2 linked regions of the Spartinivicinus poritis genome follow. The protein of the gene in region 1 interacts with the protein of each later gene in a pairwise test. Links are inferred from orthologs where the notes say so. Each region holds a gene or a part of one and is shown in the gene's direction. Other genes may lie near its edges. The genes, in order: hflK and ftsH.

Region 1 (3,277 bases):
CAAACGGGCAGAAGTACCAAGTGTCTCCTTTGTAGGATATACCAACGCTGGTAAATCAACGTTATTTAATTATTTAACAGCAGCTGATGTCTATGCTGCTGACCAATTATTTGCGACACTGGACCCAACCCTAAGAAGAATAAAAGTACCAGATTTAGGCTCGGTTGTTTTAGCTGATACTGTGGGCTTTATTCGGCATTTGCCGCATAAGTTGGTAGAGGCTTTTAGGGCAACTCTTGAAGAAACCGTAATGGCTGATCTGTTGGTTCATGTAGTTGATGTTAGTGACCCAAATTATCAAGACAATATTGAGCAGGTGGAAGCTGTTCTAAAAGAAATTGGTGCAAATGAGTTGCCTAGTCTTCAGGTGTACAACAAGATAGACCAATTGTCTGATGTACAGCCACGAGTCGATTATAATGAACAGGGAGTGCCCACCCGGGTTTGGTTGTCTGCTCAACAAGGTAATGGTACTGAGTTATTAGCGAAAGCCATTGCTGAGCATATGGGGGATCAATTAATTCAGCAAACAATTACTTTAACCCCTCAGCAAAGCCGGTTAAGAGCGCAGTTTTATGAGTTGGGAGCAGTACAGTCTGAATCAATAGATGCAGCTGGTAATACACTAGTAAAAATCAGAATGCCAAAACAAGACTACGACAGATTGTTAGGTCGTTCTGGGGTAAAACCAGAAGCTTTATTGTCAGAAGCTCATTAACAAGAGTACAGGTTGAAGGTAGCAACTGTCGCTCTTACAATGCACAGTCGTAGATTTATCCGAATTAACAAGTATCATAGCCATAACAACAACTTTGTTCAGGAGCACCTTCTATATATAACGAGTGTGTTATTGGGAAGTGCGCCTATTAGCTTACTAATCCAACACTGGTGTAATGGAGAAGTTTATGGCCTGGAACGAACCGGGTGGTAACGGAAATGATAAAGATCCCTGGGGCAGCGGGGGGAATCGTGGCAATAACAACCAGGGGCCCCCTGATCTGGATGAAGCCTTCCGTAAATTAAATGAAAAAATTGGCAGTCTGTTTGGTGGTAAAGGCGGTGGTAAAGGAGGCAGATCATCTGGCTCTGCTGCGGGTGGTATTTTCCCTCTCGCTTTTGTTTTGCTTGCCATCTTATATATTTGGAATGCTGCATTTACTGTGGATGAAAAGGAGCAAGTGGTTATCTTGCGGTTTGGTGAATATAAAGAAACCGTGGGGCCTGGCTTGCACTTTTATTTTCCACCCATTGACTCTAAGTATCAGGAAAATGTAACTGAGCTGCGGACTTACAATGTAAGACAGAAGATGCTGACTGAAGACGAAAATATCGTCGAGGTTTCTTTGTCAGTTCAATACAACATTTCTAACCTGAAAAATTATGTGCTGAAAATTGCTGATCCAATCAGTACATTGGAGCAGGCGACTCAAAGTGCCTTGCGTCATGTAGTCGGTACTTCAAAAATGCACTCAGTATTAACAGAAGGCCGTAGCATTATTGCTGCTGATGTAGCAGAAAGACTGCAAGCTTACCTGAATGACTATAATTCTGGGCTTTACATTAGCAAAATCAACGTAGAAAGCACTCAGCCTCCAAGAGAAGTCCAAGCAGCTTTTGATGATGTGATTCGTGCGCGTGAAGACCGTGAGCGAGTACAAAATAAGGCCATCGCTTATCGCAATGCCATTATTCCTCAGGCAAAGGGTAAAAGTAAGCGGATAACAGAAGAGGCTCAAGCCTATAAAGCTGAAATAACGGCGAAGGCCAATGGTGAAACTGCTCGCTTTAAGCAAGTGTTAGTTGAGTATAAAAAAGCACCAGAAATTACCCGTAGTCGGATGTATATAGAAACGATTCAAGATGTACTAGGTGAAACCAATAAAGTGATTGTTGATGTGGAAGGTGGTAATAACCTGATGTATTTACCGCTGGACAAACTGATGGGAGCTAGCTCAAAGGCAACTACCACCCTAACGGGTCAGCCTGTTCTTACTCAGCAAGAGATGGATGCCATAGCTGATAAAGTAGCTGGACAATTACGTAAGCGTACTTCTTCAAATCGAACTGGTGGGAGGGTTGCAAGATGACAGGTAAAAGCTTAGCAACCATTATTATTGCCTTGGTCATTGTCATTATTGGCTGGGAGTCAGCTTACATTGTCAGCGAGCGTGAGCGGGCAGTGGTGTTACGGTTTGGTCAAGTTAAAAACCCAGATGTACCTGCCGGTCTCCATTTCAAAGTGCCCTTTATTGATAAGGTGAAAATCTTTGATGGCCGACTACTAACGTTAGATGCAGCTCAAGAGCGCTTTTTTACTCAGGAAAAAAAGGCGCTAGTAGTAGACTCTTTTGTTAAGTGGCGAATTGCTGATGTGCAACGCTTTTATACTGCAACATCAGGCAATATTGTCCAGGCTAACCGATTACTCTCGCAGCTGATTGAGTCAGGCTTGCGTAACTTAATTGCTCAGTGTGAGCTAAAAGAAGTTGTTTCAGGTAAGCCTAACATTAAGAAGCGTTCTCGCTTTAAATGTGCCAAGGAAACGCTAATACTGGATGACAGTGTAGTTCAGCTTGCTTCAGGCGTTGATGTAGCACAAGCTGCCGCACAAGCACAGCAAAAAGCAGCTAAATCCGTAAATGCTACAGAAGAAGAACCTGCAGACCTACGTGATAGGCTGATTTTCAGCATTAAAAAAAGCTTGAATGAGCAAGTGAAAATTAAAGAAAAATATGGCATTGAAATCGTAGATGTACGCTTTAAGCGCATTGATTTGCCAGAGCAGGTCAGTGATTCAGTATATGAAAGGATGATAACTGAACGGGAAAAAGAGGCTCAGGAAATTCGTTCATTTGGTAAGCAAAAAGCAGAAGAAATTCGTGCTGAAGCAGACCGTGAGCGTCGTGAGTTGTTGGCGCAAGCCTATCAGATTGCTGAGCAGTTACGAGGCGAAGGTGATCAGGAGGCAGCTGGTGTCTATGCAGAGGCTTATGGTAGTGACCAAGAGTTTTATAACTTTTACCGCAGCTTACAAGCGTATCGTCAGGCCTTTAACCAGCAAGGCGATATTATGGTATTAAAGCCTGAAAGTGATTTCTTTAAATATTTGAAAGCACCTCATGCAATAACAAATACTTCTAGTGCAGAAATTAATCAATAAACATGGTGGAAGTACTATTGGCAAAGTAGCTGGTTATTTGATCAGCTGCTTGTAATAAGCTGGTTGAAATCGCTTCAATTCTGCTAATAAATCATGTTAGTATCATCCAAACCGGGT
Region 2 (3,202 bases), on another replicon or contig:
GCTGCAATTGGTGCTGATAGAGTAGACCTTGTAATTTCTGATATGGCCCCCAATATGAGTGGTATGAAGGCCGTTGATCAGCCTAAAGCTATGTATCTGGCTGAACTAGCACTGGACTTGTCATTGCAAGTGCTGAAACCGAAGGGGTGTTTTTTAACAAAAGTATTCCAAGGTGAAGGATTTGATCAATATTTTAAGGCGATGCGAGAGGCTTTTGCTTCAGTGGTAACTCGAAAACCATTGGCATCAAGATCGCGTTCACGTGAAGTTTATCTGCTTGGAAAGGGGTTTAAAGGTTAATCAGCTTCGGTAATAGAGTTAATAGCGCTAAACTATAGATGAGAAACTGTTTCAAGTAATGGATCTGTAGTAAGGTATAGCACCATAAACTTTGGCTAGTGCTATTGTTTAGCATGCTCGTGGAACGATTGTAAAATAGCGTGCCGCTTTAAAGAGAGGTTCAGTTGTTCATAACCGATATCTTTATCTCAGCCGCATAATTACAAACAGACCGAGTGACTGTTAGGCTTGTTCGCTCGAAGAGGGTAGCCCGTTGAATGATATGGCAAAGAATTTAGTTTTATGGCTAATAATCGCGTTGGTATTGCTGACAGTATTTAAAAACTTCGGCAACATGCAGTCATCAACCAAAGAGCTGACCTACACACAGTTTGTCAACTTGGTGGAAAATAAACAGGTTAGTAAAGTCGTTATTGATGGTTTTACGGTAACGGGCATACTAAATGGCAGTGAGCGTTTTGAGACTAACCTTCCTCCCACTATTCAAGATAACAAATTAATGGATGACTTGTTGTCTAACCAGGTTGAAGTGGTTGCTAAGCCGTTAGAGAAGCAAAGTATTTGGACTCAGCTACTAGTTGCTAGCTTCCCTATTTTAGTCATCATTGCAGTATTTATGTTCTTTATGCGCCAGATGCAAGGTGGCTCGGGAGGTCGTGGTGGCCCAATGAGTTTTGGTAAAAGCAAGGCGCGCTTGCTAGGTGAAGATCAGATTAAAACCACCTTTGCTGATGTAGCAGGTGTTGATGAAGCCAAAGACGATGTTCAAGAGCTGGTAGAGTTCTTACGTGATCCAGGCAAGTTCAAGCGCTTAGGTGGTCGTATTCCTCGTGGCGTATTGATGGTAGGTTCGCCAGGTACAGGTAAGACACTATTAGCTAAAGCTATTGCGGGTGAAGCAAAGGTACCATTCTTTACTATCTCTGGCTCTGACTTTGTTGAAATGTTTGTTGGTGTTGGTGCTTCTCGCGTTCGCGATATGTTTGATCAGGCCAAGAAACAGTCTCCATGTATTATTTTTATTGATGAAATTGATGCAGTTGGTCGTCATCGTGGTGCTGGCCTGGGTGGCGGGCATGATGAAAGAGAGCAAACCCTTAACCAACTGCTAGTCGAAATGGATGGCTTTGAAGGTAATGAAGGTGTGATTGTCATTGCTGCAACAAACCGTCCAGATGTGCTTGATCCAGCGCTATTAAGGCCCGGCCGTTTTGATCGTCAAGTCGTTGTGCCTTTGCCTGATATTCGTGGTCGTGAACAAATCCTGAAAGTTCATATGCGAAAAGTGCCCTTAGCTGATGATGTTAACCCGTCTATTATTGCTCGTGGTACCCCTGGATTTTCAGGAGCTGACTTGGCCAATCTAGTTAATGAAGCTGCTTTATTTGCTGCAAGAGCGAACAGCCGCATCGTCTCAATGAAAGAGTTTGAGTTGGCCAAAGATAAAATCATGATGGGTGCTGAGCGCAAGTCCATGGTGATGAGTGAGAAAGAAAAGCTAAATACCGCTTATCATGAAGCTGGTCACGCGATTGTAGGAAGGTTGGTACCTGAGCATGACCCTGTTTATAAGGTGACTATTATTCCAAGAGGTAGGGCGCTGGGTGTTACCATGTTCCTGCCTGAAGAGGATCGTTATAGTCAAAGTAAGCAGGCACTTACTAGTCAGATATGTAGCTTGTTTGGCGGGCGAATTGCTGAAGAGATAACGCTTGGTGCTAATGGTGTTACTACTGGTGCCTCTAATGATATCCAGCGTGCAACTCAAATTGCTCGCAACATGGTCGCCAAGTGGGGCTTGTCTGAGAAGCTAGGCCCCTTGATGTATGATGAAGATGAAGGTGAAGTCTTTTTAGGGCGCAGCCAAGGTGGTTCTCGACTGAATGTGTCGCCTCAAACTGCAAGTATTATTGATGAGGAAGTGCGTTCTCTGATTGATGAGTGCTATGCAACAGCAGAAAAAATCCTCAAGGAGAACAGAGATAAGCTGGATTTAATGGCTGAAGCGCTGATGCAATATGAAACTATTGATACTCAGCAGATTGATGACATTATGGCTGGTAAAAAACCTCGTCCTCCTGCTGGCTGGCATGATGGAGACTCCTCTGGCGGGGGCGCTGTGACTGATCTTGATAAAAAGCCCGAAGATAAAGGGACTAAAGCACCAGACCCTTCTATAGGTGGACCTGCAGGCGAGCATTAGTGCTCGCCTTTGCTTTTACTTTAAACCTTCCCTCCTAAGTAGCGAATAAACTTCTGAAATTGTGTCATGACTCAGCTATTAGCCTGTGGCAATCGCTCTCTTGATTTAAGACAGCCCCATGTAATGGGGATTCTCAATGTGACGCCAGACTCATTTTATGATGGGGGTGCCTATAAATACTTGGATCAGGCCTTAGTCCAGGCTGAGAGAATGGTAAAAGAAGGGGCTAGCATTATTGATGTTGGAGGTGAGTCAACACGGCCTGGTGCAAAACCTGTCAGTGCCTCAGAGGAGCTGGACAGAGTAATTCCTGTTGTTGAGCAAATTAGTCAGCAATTAGATGTGATTGTATCTGTAGATACCAGTACACCTGCTGTAATTACCGAAGCAGCTAATAACGGGGCAGGGCTAATTAATGATGTGAGGGCTTTACTGCGTGATGGTGCTTTACAAGCTGCAGCTGATACTAATCTGCCAGTTTGCTTAATGCATATGCAGGGTGAGCCTGGGAATATGCAGAGTAACCCGAAATACTTATCAGTAGTTGATGATGTAAAACAGTTTTTGCTGGCTAGAATCAAAGCTTGTGAAACAATTGGAATTAGTCGTTCACGGTTGGTTCTTGATCCAGGCTTTGGCTTTGGAAAAACTGTAGAACATAACTTTAGTTTGGCGAAACATTTAGCAGACTTGAAAAAT

Evidence for each region.
Region 2: the proteins of hflK (region 1) and ftsH interact in binary tests that used the Escherichia coli proteins (3 or more experiments, as listed by UniProt). The link is inferred for Spartinivicinus poritis from one-to-one orthologs.

The regions. Positions count from the first base shown.
Region 1 is NZ_JAPMOU010000004.1:80,209-83,485, reverse strand. Bases 45-2,996 are described here. They hold hflK (FtsH protease activity modulator HflK), read left to right. Parts: upstream 45-905; coding sequence 906-2,087; downstream 2,088-2,996. Other genes in these bases: hflC (protease modulator HflC), read left to right, coding at 2,084-2,996; hflX (ribosome rescue GTPase HflX), read left to right, coding at 45-718. Outside these bases: more of hflX, read left to right, coding at 1-44; more of hflC, read left to right, coding at 2,997-3,160.
Region 2 is NZ_JAPMOU010000018.1:89,432-92,633, reverse strand. The notes cover bases 156-3,032. They hold ftsH (ATP-dependent zinc metalloprotease FtsH), read left to right. Parts: upstream 156-562; coding sequence 563-2,503; downstream 2,504-3,032. Other genes in these bases: folP (dihydropteroate synthase), read left to right, coding at 2,570-3,032; rlmE (23S rRNA (uridine(2552)-2'-O)-methyltransferase RlmE), read left to right, coding at 156-300. In the rest of the region: more of rlmE, read left to right, coding at 1-155; more of folP, read left to right, coding at 3,033-3,202. UniProt on the Escherichia coli protein: Acts as a processive, ATP-dependent zinc metallopeptidase for both cytoplasmic and membrane proteins. Plays a role in the quality control of integral membrane proteins.